One region of the Aminobacter sp. 01T433 genome, then DNA from elsewhere that is predicted to be linked to it. Evidence: predicted binding sites of a transcription regulator. Region 1 holds the regulator's gene; each other region holds the start of a gene.

Region 1 (4,669 bases):
CCTGGCGTTGATTCTTTCGGGCAACGCCAAGAAGGGCGATGTGCTCGGCACCGCCCGCATAGCCGGAATCATGGCCGCCAAGCGCACGCACGAACTCGTGCCGCTCTGCCACCCGATCCTGCTGACCAAGGTTTCGGTCGAGATCGAGCCGGACGAGGCCCTGCCCGGTCTTCGCGTGACGGCACTTGCGCGTGTCACCGGGAAGACTGGCGTCGAGATGGAGGCGCTGACGGCCGCGTCGGTCGCCTGTCTCACCATCTACGACATGGCCAAGGCCGCCGACCGGGGCATGGTGATTTCCGGCATCAGGCTGGTCGAAAAGACCGGCGGCAAGTCGGGCGACTACAAGGCGGTCGAATAGATGGCGCTTCTGCCCGTCACCGAGGCGCTGGAACGCCTGCTCGACGGCGCTGAACCCAGCGGCTGGGAGACGGTCGGTCTCAGTGAAGCTTCAGGACGCGTGCTGGCAAGCCCGTTGTTTGCCTTGCGCACCCAGCCTCCTTTCGATGCCTCGGCCATGGATGGGTACGCTGTCCGCGCCGCCGACATCGCATCCCTGCCGGCACGGCTGAAGGTCATCGGCGAGGCTCCTGCCGGCAAGCAGTTCACAGGCGCTGTGGCGCAAGGCGAGAGCGTGCGCATTTTCACCGGCGCACCTGTGCCCAGCGGCGCGGACACTGTCGTCATCCAGGAAAATGTCAGCGATATCGGCAATGGCGAGATCGACGTGCTGGAACCGGCGATTCTTGGACGCAATATCCGCGCCAAGGGTCTCGATTTCAAACATGGCGATCTGATTCTCGACGCCGGCCGCGTGCTCGATCCTGCGGCCCTGTCGCTGATCGCCGCCGCCAACCACCCTGCAATGGCAGTGGTTCGCGCGCCACTGGTCGCCATCATCGCCACGGGCGACGAACTGCTCCCACCCGGCAGCAACCCTGGCCCTGACCAGATCATCGCATCCAACTCCTATGGTGTCGGAGCAATCGCCCGGTCAGTCGGCGCGCGCGTGCTTGACCTCGGTATCGCAGCCGACCGCAAGGATGCCATCTCAGCCCTCATCGCCCAGGCGCTCGAAGCCGAGGCCGACGTCATCGTCACGCTCGGCGGGGCCTCGGTCGGAGACCACGACCTGGTCCACGGCGTTCTGACCGGGCTCGGCATGGATCTCGATTTCTGGAAGATCGCCATGCGTCCCGGCAAGCCGCTGATGTTCGGCCGCCTTGTCAAGACACGTTGCGTCGGCCTGCCCGGCAATCCGGTCGCCAGCCTGATCTGCGCGCATATCTTCCTGAAGCCTTTGCTGGCGAAGCTTGGCGGGCGGCCCTATGCGCCCGACATTCGCAACGCCGTGCTCGATACGGCGATGGCACCAAACGATTTGCGCCAGGATTTCGTTCGCGCCATTGCACGCGAGACGCCTGACGGCCTCATAGTTACGCCATATCTGGTCCAGGATTCGTCGATGCTGCGCACGCTCGCCGACGCCAATTGCGCCATCATGCGTGAACCCTTCGCACCAGCCGCCGAATCTGGCAGTGCGTGCCGCGTGATGATGCTGCGCTGAACGAAACCGCCTCCTCCCTTCATCAGATATAAACGGTTGCAGAACACAACTGGAACAGATAGTGTTTTGTTCTGGGTTTGTTTTTCTTCTGATTCCTCGGGGGTGGCGATGCTGACGCGCAAACAACATGAGCTTTTGCTGTTCATCCACTCGCGATTGAAGGAGACAGGCATCCCGCCATCCTTCGACGAAATGAAGGAAGCGCTCGACCTCGCCTCCAAATCTGGCATCCATCGCCTGATCACGGCACTCGAAGAACGTGGCTTCATCCGACGCCTGCCCAATCGGGCACGTGCGCTTGAAGTGCTGCGCATGCCCGATTCCATCGCACCAGGCCTCAACGCGGCGCGGAAATTCTCGCCGAGCGTCATTGAGGGCAGCCTTGGACGCAGGCCTGAACCGTCGCGCTCCATGTCCGCCGGCAATGACGATGATGCTGGCGCGGCCGTGACCATTCCTGTGATGGGACGTATCGCTGCCGGCGTGCCGATCGACGCCATCCAGCACAAGACCCATTCGATAGCAGTGCCGCCGGATATGATCATGGGCGGCGAGCATTACGCGCTCGAGGTCAAGGGCGACTCGATGATCGAGGCTGGCATCTTCGACGGCGATACAGTCGTCATTCGCAGTTCGACCACCGCCAACCCCGGCGAGATCATTGTTGCACTAGTCGACGACGAGGAAGCGACCCTCAAGCGCTTCCGCCGCAAGGGCGCCTCGATTGCTCTCGAGGCTGCCAACCCGGCCTACGAGACCCGCATCTTCGGGCCAGACAGGGTCAAGGTCCAGGGCAAGCTTGTCGGGTTGATCCGCCGCTATTCCTGAACGGCCGATTCGGCGCGTCTCGGCCTGTTCGATGTTGCTCAGTTTGGTCCGGCTATTTGGCCGGCTTTGCGGTCTCCGGCGATTTCGGGCGTTTGACTGCGCGCTGATAGGGCGGCAGGCCCCTCGCCTCGCGAGAGAATTCGCGCTGCGTGTGCCACGGGCGATATGGCTCTGATACAGCGTGGCGGATTTCTAGTTGCCGACTTTTCTTGCCCGATTCCGGCTTCACGAATATCTCGGCGCTGCCCAGACGGGCGAGTTCGCGGCTGGTGAGCACTGCCACGGTTGAGCCTGGGCAGATGTCCTTCGTCGTGGCGTCTTTCAAAACGATGAGATCAGTCTTTGCGCAAACGCGCCTGGCGGCGGCCGCGTGTTCAGCATGCGCGATCAAGCCCGCAGATGGATGCTGAACCAGGCAAAGGCCATCGCTGCAGACAAATTCAGTAGGCTCGTCGGTGCTGCTTGGATCGCTGGAGTTGCCCGAGTCCTTCGGATTTGTCGAACCGTCGGAGTTGATACGGATGGGGCCGACAAACGCCTCGGTTTTTAAAGTCCGTTTCCAATTGTCGACTGTGAACTCGTTTGGTCGAGCGCGATTGACCGCGAGCTTTTGGTCTCCGATCGGCACCCCCACCAGGCGGCCATCTTCGGAGACGAGGACGACAGGCGTTTCGGTTTCCACCAGCGACAGAACGCCGAGAGCGGCAAATGGCATGGCGGCGACCCGCAACCAGGTTGTGGCGATCGATGCGATGACCAGTGCGGCGGTCACGAAGACAACGGCATGGGTCGACACCAGACCGACCGCATCGATGGGCGAACGCTCGGAGAACCACTTTGCAAGGGCGATCATGGCCTTCAGGCCGATGCCCATTACATCGAGAAATAGCCCTTCGAGACCAAGCGGCATGAAGATGCCGGCTAGGACCGCAAACGGCATCACCAGCACCGAGACGATCGGCATGACCGCCAGGTTGGCAATGAGGCTGAGCGGCGAGACGCGCTGGAAATGCCAGGCACCGAAGACACTTGTGGCAATGCCGGCGATCAGCGATGTCGCGACAAGACCGATGGCAACCGTGGCAAGCCAGCGCCATAGCTTCGATGGCAATGACCGCTGCACAAGTGGTCGTGCTTGCGCCTCCCGCCTGTCCGACCACCAGGCATAAGCACCAACAAGCGCGGCCGTAGCCGCAAATGACATCTGGAAGCTCGGGCCAACCACCTCGTGCGGTGAGATCAGGATGACGACGATCGCCGAGATCGCCAGGTTGCGCATGGTGAGTGCGGCACGGTCGAACAGGACGGCGGTCAGCATCACCGCGAGCATGATGAAGCTGCGTTGTGCTGCGACTTCGGCGCCCGAGATGAACAGATAGCCACCTGTCGAGACCAGGGCAGCACTTGCCGCGTATTTCTTGACTGGCCAACGTGAGGTGAAGCTGGGAAAGGCCGCGAAGCCGAGCCGCATCAGCAGCATGACGGTGCCCGCGACCATTGCCATATGCAGGCCAGAGATGGAAATGATGTGGTAGAGGCCGGTACGCCGCAGCGCCTCGTTGACATTTTCGGGGATGCCGCCGCGCACACCGACCACCAATGCCGCTGCAATCTCACCTTCAGCACCGCCGATCCGGTCGCGAATGCGCTGGGCAATCTTTTCGCGGATGTTTTCGACTGTGGCAAAAGCCTTGGCCGTTGCCGGCAATGGCTCGGCAGATGCGACAAGGTCCGGTCCTTTCATAAAAAAACCGCTGGCGCCGATGCCGTCGAAATAGCTTTCGAAGGAAAAATCATAACTTCCTGGCCGCACTGGCCCCGAGGGCGGCATGAGGCGGACATAGCCGGTCACCTGCGCCCCAGCCTGCACGCCGTCCGGAATCTTGCGTGCCGTTATCCGAACACGCTCCGGGGCGTAGCGCAGAACCGGACTCGCGGTTGCGAGGACATCAAGGGTCAGCCGCACGCGGCCATTGTCGAGACGATCGAGCCTGACGACGCGCCCGGTTACTTCACTCGAAATTTCGGCGCCAAGCATCTTCGTCGCCATGCGCGCTGTTTCAAGCTTCGCCACGGTCATGCCGAGCAGGCAGATCGCGCCTGCAGCGAGCGCGTAGTGGACCACTCTTTGGGAACTTACAAAGAATGCGAGCGACGCCAACAGCACGAACGCGATAGCCAGCGGCGCAATCGCAGGTTCGGCAGGCAGAGCGAAATAGCAGAGCGCGCCGAAAGACAGAAAGACCGGGGCCAGCAGGAAGGCAGCACCGCGGT
Region 2 (4,669 bases), on a different contig from region 1:
GTATCTCGGCGACCTCATCTCAGCCTTCGCTTCGAACCCTCGCTTGAAGCCTTCAGAACCCAAAACCATGGTCTTCCTGCCATAGCGATCGTTAACGGCATCCATTGCTGTCATCAGGCGAGCGTCCCGCGGCCGCTCGAATTCGAACAGCATCTGCGGGGCATCTTCCTCGTTGATGAGGTCGTCAAGCATCACGCCAGCTTTGGTGTAGCCGTAGCCATTGCCACTGCGGTCGCCTTTCCACGCTTTTTGAACGCATAAGCTGACGGCTTGGACGAGATCGAAGGTGTTATTCGTCATCGGCCTCAGGCGAACGGTTCTCGATGCCGAATGCTGCGGAGCCGTGGCCGAAAATGAATTCGTGTGAAAGAAGGCCGTAACCTGGCCTGCAACGAGGCCATGCTGCCGGAGTTTCTGGGCCGCCCGGGATGCGTGGGACGTCATTGCCTGCATGAGGGTGTCGAATGTACTCATGGGCTCCCCAGCTGACCTAGTGACTGCCATGCCCTTGCGTTGCGGGGCCACTTCTTCGAGATCGAGACAGCGAACGCCTTGGAGCTCTGCAACGATGCGCTCGAGGACGACGGTGCCGATTTTTCGAGCCAAAGGCATCGGCATGGCTCGCAGCTTGGCGACCGTGTCTACCCCGACCTCCCGCAGCTTGACCTCTGTTTTGGCACCAACGCCCCACACTTCGCCGACTGCGATCCGCTCCATGGACCATGCTGCCACTCGTGCGTCGGTGAAATCGCAAATGCCGCCGAAGATGGGGTTCTTCTTCGCGGCATAGTTGGCCAGTTTCGCCATTGTTTTTGTCGGCGCAATCCCGACGCAGGTGGGGATCCCAGTCAGTTCACGTACGGTTGCGCGCATTGCGGTTGCCTGTTTTACAGCCGACTGGAAACCCGACAAGTCCACGAAAGACTCGTCGATTGAGTAAACTTCAATGTTGGGTGAGAAACCGCTTAGGGCGTCGACGACCCGACGGCTCATATCCCCGTAGAGGGTATAATTGCTCGAGAGAGTCCGTATCCCATGTTCCTTGACCTTGTCGCGGATATGAAAGAGTGGGACCCCCATCTTGATCCCAAGGGCCTTCGCCTCCTCGGACCTGGCGACGGCGCAGCCGTCGTTGTTGGACAGCACGATTACAGGCACGCCCACAAGTTTCAGATCGAAAACCCGCTCGCATGAGACGTAAAAATTGTTGCAGTCGATGAGCGCGATTGGGTCGGGCATCGAATAGATGCCTTTCTAGCGGTAGGTCCGACCTGTGGAGACGTCCAGATAGATGCGATCCGCACCGCCACCGCAGTATGCGAAATAAATGCCGTGACCCTTGTTGGTGGATTTCACCCAGCCACCCATTTCGGTGAAGTCCTTGGCTGTGCACTGGCCAGATGCCAACAGGTTTTCGGCAGCCGTCACGAACTGGCCTTCATATCGTTGGAAGTCGTCGGACTGGGCGACTAACTTGGCTGTCCCACTGGCATTTGCACCGGGGTCCGCGGGGCGGGTTTCTGACAGGAGGTCGAGTTTGATCCACTCGGCGAACTGGCTATCGACAATGCCGTTGTCAGCTGTGCAATCGGCGCGTCCAGAATCCACGTATTGTGATCGTCCACCAACGCACGAAGCGTCGTAGTACCTCGAAACGCGGCCCCAGCCGCCCTTGGTTTCAACGACCTTTGCGGATTCTCGGAAGAAAAGTCTCCCGACTACCCCGCACTCAGTTGATGGGCACGTTCGGCGATTAGCGCGATCACCTGTCACCCACATCTGAGATTCCGCCAGCGCACCAGTCATCGTTGCTGCAATAAAAATAACCGAATAAAATATTGATTTCATGAAAATACCCCTTGTTCCGTCCCCAACTTACCTACTGGCGCTCATCAGTCTACTGGGCAGCGCCTCACTATACCTGCGACGACGCCCCATATTTCGGTGGTTTCTGTCACCAGGATAGGCGTGAAGTCTCTTCCCTTGGATTTCGGGTCGAGCCAGTAGCGTCCATCCCGTTTCGCCAGCTTCTTGAGTGTTACCGCGCCATCAACGACTGCCAGGACGACGCGGCCGATGCGTTTTTTGCCTGCTCGATCGACAGCGATCAGATCTCCGTCATGGATGCCTTCGTCGACAAGACTGTCGCCCGAAACTCGCCACCAGAAGGTCGCAGACGGGTGCCGGACGATCCATCCAATGGGATCGATCTCGTCCTCGAGGTCGTCTGCAGCAGGCGACGGGAATCCCGCGGGCACAAGCGTGCCCGATACGGGAACAGTTGTCCCCTTCGAGGAAATTGGAACAGGAACGACATGGGTGGTGATTGCTACTGACATAGAAGGAGAACATATCGCGAACAGTCGCTGTCCTCAATTCCCTGGAGAGGAAATTTTTCCTGGCTGCGAAATGGCGGAAGTCGGGGGCGAATTAGGGTTTCCTGATGTCCTCCACACTGTCCCCTTCGTTCCGTCTTCTGTCTTCTATCGAACTCGACGTCTACCTTGCTTCACCCGCAAAGCATGCAGCATCCGTCGAATCTGGGCTCGTCGCTGACTAACTGGCTGTCACAGTCGTCGGGGCATGGTTCCTTCCTGATTTTATAGGCCTTGTCCCAGACGACGCAGTGAACCTGCATTCCATCTTCTGTGATGCAGGCGGTCGGAATGTCCCCAGGGTATGGCTCACGCTCCCCAAGATGTGCTTCGTCCCCACAAGCGTGGCAGATGTAACGGGGCTCCTCCGGACCGTGGCGCATGATCGTCATGAATTGGGCCTCAGGCAGTATCGGCAAGATGTGCCACAATTCGCGGAAAACCTGCGTCAGTTCACTCCAATCTCCGCTATCGACGTCGATCGCCGACCATCTATGCATTGCCGCGAAATGGCGGCGGTCCCCGAGCCATCTTCGTCCCGTGTAAAGCTCGCGGTATTGGACAAGCAGCGCGTCGATGATGAAGGCGGGATCGATGGGGCTGTTGTGTATGCCGAGATGGTGGATTTTGTTGCGACTTTTCCTAATTTCCTCGAACTGGAGCTGGAACTCGGAGGAGATGATCCTGTTGCAAAACGTGTTACAGACCCTGATCAAGTCGGCAGCATCGACGGTCTGGAAATCGGTAAAGTCGTATGTGTGGGTTGCAGCATCGACGGCCTTTGCCTCGTGCCGCTTCAACAGCAGGAACGGACTAACCTCGCAAACAAGAGCTTTCAGACCGATCTCTTGGCTCTGTTGAACCATCGTGTACACGCCCTGAAAGTCGCTCTGCGCGGCATCCAGATAGGCTTGCCAAGCCTTATCCTCATCGACCTCGGGTGCATCGTCATATCGGCCTTCTTCTGGCAGCCATTTGGGAAGGTTCAGCAACCCGCTGTACTCATACCATTCCGATACGATCTCGACGATCTCAGCCCACGCCTTGAAATATAGGCGAAGGCTAATCGTTCGCAGGTCATCGGCCGTGGGAACGTTGATAATCATTCGGGTCCGGCAGGCAGCCCCACCGCCTCCTTTGTTGGATCAGACTTTCTGGCGTCCCACGTCGAAACCAGGAAGGTCGCCATTGTCCCCGAGAGATTGACGGCGAGCTGGGCATGACGGGAGGCGGGTTTCACCCGTTTCGGGCCGCGGCTATGGGCATCTGAAATCTTGTTTCGCAATGACCCAAGGGATTCGACCACCGACTGGCAGCCCCCGAGGATCTGCTTAAAGACAATCTCGGTATGATCATCGGGGGCCAGTTTCAGGATTTTCGCCAGCTTCCTGTACAGAACTGGAAGGTCGTCCTTCTCCCCGTACTCCTGGCCTGCCTCGACGATGATCCATTTGCAAACGTCCTCGAGCAACGTACGGGCCAGGGTGATCGCCCCCTCGGGATCCGTGTCCCGCCGATCGAGGGCCTGCTCCCACCTGGGATGCACGGTATCCGGATCGAAGGCGGTGAGCGCCTCCGAGATGGCTCGGTCAGCGGGGCTACCAATCGCAGCGGGCTGGACCTCGTAGACGGGGCTACCCGACAGTCTTCGCACGGTTGCGAGGCGATACCCGTCATGCCTGAGTTGTTCATTAATCTCGGCGGCAAGTGCTGCCTGGACTGCTTGCGACTGGATCAGGGGACTGGTCACCTCTTCGAGGAAGCGGAAGAACTGCTTTTGCGAGCACGAAAGCAGGCCGACAACCGTCAACAGCTCCCGATTATCCCAGTCGTCATTTCTAACAGTTGCCTGAAATACATCCTCTTCCAGGTTTCGTTCTGGATATCTGTCGGCATAGCGGGAGGGCATTCGGTCCAACGGCCAGATACGCTTCAGAAAATCGACGTGCTCGAGCTCAGTGCTCAATTGTCTGCCGTCGAAAAGCGCCATGATACGTCGGCGAGTGAGTTCGGAAATGGAAACTTTATTATGGTCTTCGATCTTCGCCAATGCTTCGGACAGGCTGTAGGAGTCCACTTCTTCGAGCAAGCTCGCGGCTATGGGCAGGAGATCGGTCGCTGATTTCTCCAGAAGTCGTCGTTCTGCAAATTTGAACTTGCTCTGGAAAGCTTCATCTCGATCCCCTTCGCGCAAGCCGAGGCGTTTGCAAAGACCCGGGACGTCATTAGCACTGAATTTCGAGATAGCTTCGGCTATCTCGTTTCTCAATGTCCTTATCGCTGCGGATGGATAC
Region 3 (4,669 bases), on a different contig from region 1:
GTGCCGTCGAGGTCCGGCACGTCGAACAGGTCGCGGATCGGCCGCTGGATGCGGTCGGCGGCGGCCCCGTCGACATGGGTGCCCTCGAGGAATGCGAAATGCAGCGGAATCGGCGTCGTCGATTCCGAAACCGTTACCGGTCCGCCGTGATTGCGCATGATCAGCTTCAGCTGTTCGGTGAGATAGCTTTCAAACAGGTCCGGCCGGGTGATCGTTGTCGAGAAATGCCCCGGCGTCGGCATATGGCCGTAGGCCTGGCGGGAATCGACCTGCGAGTAGGACGTCGTGGTGACGCCAACTTCGGGGTAGAAGGCGCGGAACCGCACATTGGTGTCGGCGCCGGCTGCAAGCGAGGCGAAGGCCTCGCGCAAGAAGGCGGTGTTGCGCTCATAGAGCTTCTGCAGCGCTGCCACAGCTTCGGTGGCATCGGTGAAGCTCTGCCGAGAAAACGGCAGCGGCGAGGAGATGGATTCGATGGGCTGAGGATAGATTCGCTTTTCCATGACCTATTATAGAGATCAATTATGACGGCTGCGAGGGGGCCGTGTTGTGGTCCTGTTAATTCCCTTAATCACGCTGCAAGCTGATCAGCAGGACAAAGCCAACGCCGCCATTGCGGGCAGCAGGGGCTTCGATGGTCGAGCCCGAGTCGCCACGCAGCTGCGGCACAGCCAGCACCGGGGCGGCGAGAACCATCAGGATCAGCAAAGCCCGCGGCAGGAGCCGGAGGGTCTTGATGATCTGGGTTGCGGTGCGGGTCATGGGCGTTGGCTTTGCTTTTGGAGATCGGTTGATGTCGTTGCTTTTGTGGGCGATCAGTCCGTCTTCGACGACGTAAGTTCCCAGGAGCGGGCAGGGCGGCTGGTCTCGGCGACCAGGGTGGCAAACATGATCCCGAACAGGGCGCTGAGCAGACAGACGATGGTGAACCGGCGAGCGAGCATTGGTGTCTTCCCCTTCAATGGATCGGACTATGCCTGGCTGCGACTGAACGGGTTCTGAGACCTCCGTTCATCTTCGGTTCAAATTTATTGACGGACCTTAGTGTGTCCGCAGGGTTGTGTTTCGCCCTGCTACGCATATCTCCAGAGCATCGCTCACCAACGGAGACTGCGGAATGACCAGCCAGACATTGCCGATCGAACTCTATTACTGGCCCACGCCCAATGGCTGGAAGATCTCGATCATGCTGGAGGAACTCGGCGTTCCCTACACGGTCAAATACGTCAACATTGGCAAGGGCGAGCAATTCGAGCCGTCATTCCTCAAGATCGCGCCCAACAACCGCATGCCGGCGATCATCGATCCCGAAGGCCCCACGGCCGACGGCAAATGGGGCGGCGCGCCGATCTCGATCTTCGAGTCGGGCGCGATCCTGCAATATCTCGGACGCAAGTTCGGCAAGCTTTATCCGACTGACGAGCGTGGCCGCGCCGAGGTTGACCAGTGGCTGTTCTGGCAGGTCGGCGGTCTGGGGCCGATGGCCGGCCAGGCCCATCACTTCCGGCAATACGCGCCGGAGAAGATCGCCTATGGCATCGACCGCTACACCAATGAGGTCAATCGCCTCTATGGCGTGATGAACAAGCGCCTGGCCGATCGCGAATTCCTCGCCGGCGCCTATTCGATCGCCGACATCGCTTCGCTTGGCTGGGTCAAGCCTTACAAGAACCAGGGCCAGGACATCGAAGACTTCCCGCACCTCAAGCGCTGGTTCGAAACCCTCATGGCCCGCCCGGCGGTCATCACCGGCATCGCCATCGGCGAGGACCACCGCCGCAATCTCGCCGACGACAAGGAAGCCCAAAAGGTTCTGTTCGGCCAGAAGGCGAGGGCCTGAGCGAGTGGGGAATAGCGAGTAGCGAGTAGAAATTAGGGAGTGGCGTATCGCCTTCGGCCAGCCATTCCCTCACTACTCACTACTCACTACTCACTACTCACTACTCACTACTCACTACTCACTACTCACTGTTCTCTTACAGTTTCGACCAGTTCTGCGTCTTGCAGATCAGCCCGCCGAGCACGCAGCCCTTCATCTTGAGGCTGGAGCCGGCGAGGCTGGCTTTGCCGTTGTAGGTCTTGTCGTTGGCCGGGTCGGTGATCTCGCCCGAATAGGCGCTGCCGCCGTCGGCCTTGAAGGTGCCGATCTTCTTGCCAGAGTGCTTGCCGTCCTTCAGCGTGATGCAGAAGCTGCTGCCGCACGAAGCGATTGCTGCGATTGAGCCGGCTTCCGTCTTCCAGTTGCCTTCGATCGGATCGGCGTAGGCCGCACCGGCCATCATCACGGTGGCCGCCATGGCCAGGCTCATCTTGCGAAGCATTGAAATCCTCCCGATTGATATCTGTGTAATGGCGCTCTCCCACGCCTGACGTTTACGCAAACGTAAGCGTAATGCAGCCGCCGCGAAAGCGAAAGCGGTGCCGCAAGGGAAGCTGCGAGCATTTTTTGACGGCGCAAACGCGCCTCCGACATCCAAAAGTTCATCGATTGCAGCACGTGAATGCGTCGCGTGGTTATCAAAGACTTAGCCGCGCACCAGCGAATTTTCATCGCATTTTCTGCAAATTCCAACCGGCGCAAGGACTCCTATCCTTAACGAATTCCGAGCTTTACCCTTTGTTTTAGTTTTGTTTTCTTCGAGTTAAGCACGCCATTTAACGGCGGATTCAAAGCTCCACGGCATTCTCGAAAGCATCGAAAGGGCAGCTGCGGGGGACACCTCCGAGACTGCTCTCAGGAGACAGGCAGGGGATAAGAAAATGGCACGTTTCGAAATCTTTGAGGCTGGCTTCGGCGCGATGGGTTCCACCGCTCAGGCCGACATTCTTCTTGAATTGGGCATGATGTATGCGACCGGCCGCGATTGCGAAGTCGACGTTGTCGCCGCCCACAAATGGTTCAACATCGCCGCGATCAAGGGTTCTGCCCGCGCCGCTGAGCTGCGCTCGGAACTCTCCGGCTCGATGTCCAAGCTCGACATCGTCAAGGCGCTGCGCGAAGCGCGCGAATGGATGACGATGCACTGATAGCTTCTGCTTCCGGGGGGAAGATCGAGGTCGCCTTCATGGCGGCTTCCAACAAAAAGAGCGCGACGGTCTGAAGGACGGGCGAGGCGCGCCAGAAAGAAAACAAACAGGGCAGGCGAACTCCTGAGAAGGCCAAAGACGCCTCGCGGAGTTTCCACGAAAAAGGCCGCGACCGATCGAAACAAGATCGGCGCGGCTTTTTCGTTTTGGAATTGAACCGGCGGCTTATCGCCGGGTTGCATAAGCACGTGCAGGCACAATATCCTGGCGCCCATGCGCCAAGACAAGTCATGGCCGCGCTGACAGCTTTCGACGATTGCACGTGTGGCGCGAATCCGGCATGTCCTTCGCATCCAAGGGAGAGGAACCAATGCATTTGAAACGTTCTATTGGCGCATTGCTCGCGCTGTCGCTCAGCGCCAGTGTGGCATTCGCAGAAGATATCGGTATTGCGGTCGTCGGCCCGATGACCGGCCAGCTCGCCAATATCGGCGACCAGTTCAAGCAGGGCGCCGAAGCGGCGGTCAAGGCGATCAACGAAAAGGGCGGCGTCATGGGCCGCCAGCTCAAGCTTTCGGTCGAAGACGACGTCTGCGATCCCAAGCAGGCGGTTTCGGTTGCCAACCGCATCGTAGCCAATGGCATCAAGTTCATCGACGGCCATGCCTGCTCGGGCTCGAGCATCCCGGCTTCCGCCGTCTATGCCGAAAGCGGCGCGCTGATGATGTCGCCGGCCTCGTCGAACCCGATCATGACCGACGACGCTGCCGCCAAGGGCTGGTCGACGATCATGCGCCTGTACACCCGTGACGACGCCCAGGGTGCCTTCATCGGACCGTGGATCGCCGAGAAGTACAAGGGCAAGAACGTCGTCGTGCTGCACGACAAGAGCGCCTACGGCCAGGGTGTGGCCGATGCCGTCCGGAAGACGATGAACACCGGCGGCCTGCAGGAAATCCTCTACGAAGGCATCAATGCCGGCGAAAAGGACTATTCGGCGCTCGTCACCAAGCTCAAGGAACTGAAGGCCGACGTGGTCTATTTCGGTGGTTATCACCCCGAAGCCGGTCTCATCCTGCGCCAGTCGGCCGAGCAGGGCTTCAAGTTTCAGCTGATCATGCCCGACTCGATCGCCTCGCCGGAATTCTGGCAGATTGCCGGCCCCGCCGGTGAAGGCACGATGTTCGTGTTCCCCTCGGACCCGCAGGCCAAGCCTGAGGCCAAGGAAGCAATCGAGAAGATCAAGGCCGGTGGCTTCGTGCCGGAAGGCTTCACGCTGTTCTCCTACGCCACGATCCAGGCCTTCGCGCAAGGCATCGAGCGTGCCGGCACCGACGATCCGATCAAGGTCGCCGAGGCACTGAAGGACGGTAAGCCGATCAGCACCGTCGTGGGCGACGTTGTCTTCGACGAAAAGGGCGACCTCAAGAACGCCAGCTACGACATCAACCAGTGGCATGACGGCAAATACGCGCCGATCAAGCCGTAAGCCTGGTTTCTGCTAAATGCTTTCAATGGCCGGGCATGTCCCGGCCATTGTCGTTTTCACGGGCTTGGCGCAAAATAGCGAATTCGCACACGGACACTGAACACGGACCGTTCTAGCCGGCGCGAAGTGTGCGTCGAATTCAGGAGGAACCGA
Region 4 (4,669 bases), on a different contig from region 1:
GAATCCCAGGCCGCATGCACATTGACCTTGCCGTCCTCGGGGTCGTTGCGATCGGTGAACAGCGTCTTGCCGAAGCGGCCCTCATTGTGGGCGATGAGATGGGAGGCGGCACCCAGGATATGGGCGGTGGAGCGGTAGTTGCGCTCCAGCCGGATGACGACGGCGCCGGGAAAATCCTTGTCGAAGCGCAGGATGTTGTCAACCTCGGCCCCGCGCCAGCCATAGATCGACTGGTCGTCGTCGCCGACGCAGCAGACATTCTTCTGGCCCGGCGCGCCGGTTTCCTGGGCGAGCAGCCGCAGCCACATGTACTGGGCGGTGTTGGTGTCCTGGTACTCGTCGACGAGGATGTATTTGAAGCGCTTGTGGTATTCCTTGAGCACGTCCGGATAGGCGCGGAAGATGCGGATCGGGTGGCACAAGAGGTCGCCGAAGTCGCAGGCGTTCAGCGTCTTCAGCCGGTCCTGATAGGCCTTGTAGAGCTCGCGGCCCTTGCCATTGGCAAAGGCGCGGGCGTCGCCCTCGGGGATCTCGGCGGGGCCCAGGCCCTTGTTCTTCCAGCCGTCGATCATCATCGCGAACTGGCGCGCCGGCCAGCGCTTGTCGTCGAGGCCCTCGGCCTGGATCAGCTGCTTGATCAGACGGATGACGTCGTCGGTGTCCAAAATGGTGAAGTCGGAGCGCAGGCCGGCAAGCTCGGCATGGCGGCGCAGCATCTTGACGCCGATGGAGTGGAAGGTGCCGAGCCAAGGCATGCCCTCGACGGCTTCGCCGACAAGCAGGCCGATACGCTGCTTCATCTCGCGCGCGGCCTTGTTGGTGAAGGTCACGGCGAGGATCTGGCTGGGGTAGGCGCGGCCCTGGCTCAGGATATGGGCGATGCGGGTGGTGAGCACGCGCGTCTTGCCGGTGCCGGCACCGGCAAGCACCAGAACCGGTCCTTCGGTGGTTTCGACGGCGAGGCGCTGCTCGGGGTTCAGGCCCTTGAGATAGTCGGGCGCGGCAGGCGCCTGGCGTGCAGCCATGGCACGCGCCGCTATACCGCTGGGCGCAGGCGTGCCAGCGGGCCGGGACGGCATTGCGCCGGGCTCGTCAAAAAAGGGCATGTCGTCCGGAAAGTCTGACATTTGCCCCGAATGTAGTGATTCGGGGCAGAAAGGCCAGAAGCGTCTCTGTTTTGTTCTGGTTTGAACCGGGGAAATTGCTCAGTTGTTTGCCTGACGAACGGCTGGGAGCACCGCTTCGGCGCCAATTTTCCGCTCTACACGCAGCTGTCACGCGGCGAACTTCGGCTGCGTCTACTTGGCGGTGCCGTTGCGCAATGCCGTCGACGACAGCAGCGAGCGCGGTCCGTGGATGAAGGTCCATGCCGGGGCCTTCATCCGCGCCAGGCGCGACGCATCGCCCTCATCGACGCGTGCGTAGTCGAAGGTCTTGGCGACCACCGACGACAAGAACGACAGCGTCGCCCCCGGACGGTCGATGACGGCGATGGGGAAGGTCATGACGATCTGCCGCCAGCGCTGCCAGTGGTGGAAGTCGCGCAGATTGTCGGCACCCATGATCCAGACGAAATCAACGCCGGGGTTTCGCGCCTTGATCAAGGCCAGCGTGTCGGCGGTGTAGCGCACATTGTGGGTCGCTTCGAAGGCGGTCACCTTGATACGCGGGTCCTCGGCGATTGCCTCCGACAGCTCGATGCGCTTGGCAAGCGGGGCCAGCTCGCGCGTGCTTTTCAACGGATTTCCCGGGGTGACGATCCACCACAGCTGATCGAGCTGGAGCCTGCGCATGGCGATTTCGGCGACAAGGCCATGGCCGGCATGCGGTGGATTGAACGACCCGCCAAACAGCCCGATCTGCATGCCCTTCATCGCATGCGGCATGCGCAGGTACTTCTGGGAAACTGGCGGCTCTGACGGCAACAGCAACTTTAGGCCCCCTCAGCCGTCACATCAGGCCTATGCTTCCCGTCACGGCCTGAGCTGGCCGTTGCCGCGCACGCGGTACTTGAACGACGTCAGCTGCTCGACGCCGACGGGCCCGCGCGCATGCATCTTGCCGGTGGCAATGCCGATCTCGGCACCCATGCCGAACTCGCCGCCATCGGCGAACTGCGTCGAGGCGTTGTGCAGCAGGATGGCCGAGTCTATCTCGTTGAAGAAGCGTTCGACGGCCTTGGCATCCTCGGCGACGATCGCCTCGGTGTGGTGCGAGGAAAACGTCTCGATATGCTCGATGGCGCCTGAAACGTCGTCGACCAACTTCACCGAGATGATGGCGTCGAGATATTCGGTCACCCAGTCGGCGTCGGTCGCGGGCTTGGCATCCGTGAAGGCGGCGAGCACGTCTTCGTCGGCATGGATCTCGCAACCCGCCTTGCGCAGTGCCTCAAGCACCGGCACCAGATGGGTGGAAGCCACGGCGCGGTCGACCAGCAGAGTTTCGGCAGCACCGCAGATGCCGGTGCGGCGCATCTTGGCGTTGACGGCGATGCCAACCGCCATGTCGAGCTTGGCCGACTTGTCGATATAGAGATGGCAGATGCCCTCGAGATGGGCGAAGACCGGCACGCGCGCATCGTTTTGCACACGCTCGACCAGGCTGCGGCCGCCGCGCGGAATGATGACGTCGAGATTGCCGGACAGCCCTTTGAGCATCTCGCCAACGGCAGCGCGGTCAGCCACCGGAACAAGCTGGATCGCATCCTCGGGCAGCTTCGCCGACTTCAGCCCCTCGACCAGGCAGGCATGGATCGCCAGCGACGAATTGAGCGAATCCGAGCCGCCGCGCAGGATCACCGGATTGCCGGCCTTGAGGCAAAGCGCTCCCGCATCCGCCGTCACGTTCGGGCGGCTTTCATAAATCACGCCAATGACGCCAAGCGGCGTGCGCACGCGCTCGATATGCAGGCCGTTGGGCCGTTCCCATTCGGCAATCACTTCGCCGACGGGATCCCTCAGTTCGGCAATCGCCCTGATACCGTTGGCCATGTCGCGGATGCGGCCCGTCGTCAGCTTGAGCCGATCCATGAACGAACCGCTCAAGCCGGCTTCCTCGCCGTTCTTCACGTCGATGGCGTTGGCGTCGAGGATTTCATCCTCGCGGCGCAGGATGGCTTCGGCCATGCCGATCAGCGCGGCATGCTTGCGTTCGGCGGAAGCGATGGCGAGTGGACGGGCGGCGGCACGAGCCTTGCGGCCGATCTCGGCCATCAGGGACGCTGTATCCTCGTGGGACTTCTCATGCGCCTTCAGCATGTCCTACCCTTCCGCTTGCACCGCAACCTTGTCCGTGTGGCTGACCACGAGGTCGTCGCGATGGATCATCGCCGAGCGCGCCTCATAGCCGAGAACGGTCTCGATTTCCGTCGTCTTCAGCCCAGCGATCCTTACGGCATCCGCAGCGTCATAGGCAACCAGTCCGCGCGCGATCTCGCGACCCTCGGGCGACAGGATCGCCACCGTGTCACCGCGCGAGAAATTGCCGCTGACCAGCTTCACACCGGCCGGCAGCAGCGACTTGCCAGAAAGTAGCGCACCAACAGCACCCGCATCGACAGTCAACCGGCCCGCAGGCTCCAACTGGCCGGCGATCCAGGTCTTGTAGCCCTTCACCGGATTGCCGCTCGGGCGGAAATAGGTTGAGCGCTCGCCGCGCTCGATGGCCATCAGCGGCGACAACCGCGTGCCGGCGGTGATGATCATCGCAGTGCCGGCGGCGGTGGCGATCTTGCCGGCGTCGAGCTTGGTGCGCATGCCGCCGCGCGACAGTTCGGAGGCTGCGTCTCCAGCCATTGCTTCGATGTCAGGCGTGATGCGGTCGACGACGGGGATGAACTTCGCGTCGGGGTCGCGTGCCGGTGGCGCAGTGTAGAGCCCGTCGATGTCGGACAACAGCACCAGCAGGTCCGAGCCCATCATTGTTGCAACACGCGCCGCCAGGCGATCATTGTCGCCGTAGCGGATTTCGCTCGTCGCCACCGTGTCGTTTTCGTTGATGACGGGCACGGCGTTCATCTTGAGCAGCGTCGAGATGGTGGCGCGCGCATTGAGATAACGCCTGCGTTCCTCGGTGTCGCCGAGCGTCACCAGGATCTGGCCCGACTTCAGCCCCTTGCGGCCGAGTTCTTCCGCCCATGCGCCCGAAAGCGCGATCTGGCCGACGGCGGCCGCCGCCTGGCTTTCTTCGAGCTTCAGCGCGCGCTTGCCGAGGCCAAGGATGGTGCGGCCGAGCGCAATTGCCCCTGATGAGACGACCAGCACATCGGCGCCAGCCTCCGCCAGCGTCGCGATGTCGTCGGCCATCGAGGCGAGCCATTCCCGCTTCAGCCCGGTTGTCCTATCGACCAGCAGCGCCGAGCCGATCTTGACGGTAATGCGCTTGTAGGTCCTGAGCGAAGGGATCGTCATGGCAGGTTGCCTACTTCGTCCAGCGTGCGTCGGAGGGTGCCACTTCGCCGCTTGCCTGCCGTGCTTCCTCGACCACGCTCATCAGCGCGCGCAACGTCTCTTCGACGCCCTCGCGGGTGACAGCAGAAAGCAGGATCGGCGCACGCCCGGCAGCGCGCTTCAGCGAAGCCACCTTCTTCTTGCGCTCGTCCGGGTCGAGCGTATCGACCTGGGAAAGTGCCACGATCTCGATCTTGTCGGTCAGCCCGTGGCCATAG

The links. The regulator LexA, encoded in region 1, represses DNA repair genes until DNA is damaged. The targets are predictions, from matches to a motif close to TGTTCNNNNTGTGTTCNG.
Region 2: the regulator LexA is predicted to act here: its motif matches at 2,345-2,362, upstream of AC1DLV_RS22650 (LexA family protein).
Region 3: the regulator LexA is predicted to act here: its motif matches at 2,619-2,636, upstream of AC1DLV_RS15510 (sel1 repeat family protein).
Region 4: the regulator LexA is predicted to act here: its motif matches at 1,168-1,185, upstream of AC1DLV_RS11515 (ATP-dependent helicase).

Annotation. Positions count from the first base shown of each region.
Region 1 is NZ_JBFTPR010000012.1:149,258-153,926, reverse strand. Features, by position in the region: gene moaC (cyclic pyranopterin monophosphate synthase MoaC) at 1-361, shown strand, start outside; gene AC1DLV_RS20795 (molybdopterin molybdotransferase MoeA) at 362-1,567, shown strand; gene lexA (transcriptional repressor LexA) at 1,676-2,395, shown strand; gene AC1DLV_RS20785 (ComEC/Rec2 family competence protein) at 2,448-4,669, opposite strand, start outside.
Region 2 is NZ_JBFTPR010000015.1:3,032-7,700, reverse strand. Features, by position in the region: gene AC1DLV_RS22660 (Y-family DNA polymerase) at 1-1,239, opposite strand, end outside; gene AC1DLV_RS22655 (SH3 domain-containing protein) at 1,255-1,848, opposite strand; gene AC1DLV_RS22650 (LexA family protein) at 1,893-2,258, opposite strand; gene AC1DLV_RS22645 (hypothetical protein) at 2,510-3,481, opposite strand; gene AC1DLV_RS22640 (abortive infection family protein) at 3,478-4,669, opposite strand, start outside.
Region 3 is NZ_JBFTPR010000007.1:401,293-405,961, forward strand. Features, by position in the region: gene AC1DLV_RS15490 (AMP nucleosidase) at 1-503, opposite strand, end outside; gene AC1DLV_RS15495 (hypothetical protein) at 568-762, opposite strand; gene AC1DLV_RS15500 (glutathione S-transferase family protein) at 1,118-1,840, shown strand; gene AC1DLV_RS15505 (DUF2147 domain-containing protein) at 1,977-2,321, opposite strand; gene AC1DLV_RS15510 (sel1 repeat family protein) at 2,761-3,027, shown strand; gene AC1DLV_RS15515 (ABC transporter substrate-binding protein) at 3,398-4,516, shown strand.
Region 4 is NZ_JBFTPR010000005.1:448,285-452,953, forward strand. Features, by position in the region: gene AC1DLV_RS11515 (ATP-dependent helicase) at 1-1,127, opposite strand, end outside; gene AC1DLV_RS11520 (nicotinate-nucleotide adenylyltransferase) at 1,299-1,886, opposite strand; gene AC1DLV_RS11525 (glutamate-5-semialdehyde dehydrogenase) at 1,974-3,260, opposite strand; gene proB (glutamate 5-kinase) at 3,264-4,406, opposite strand; gene obgE (GTPase ObgE) at 4,423-4,669, opposite strand, start outside.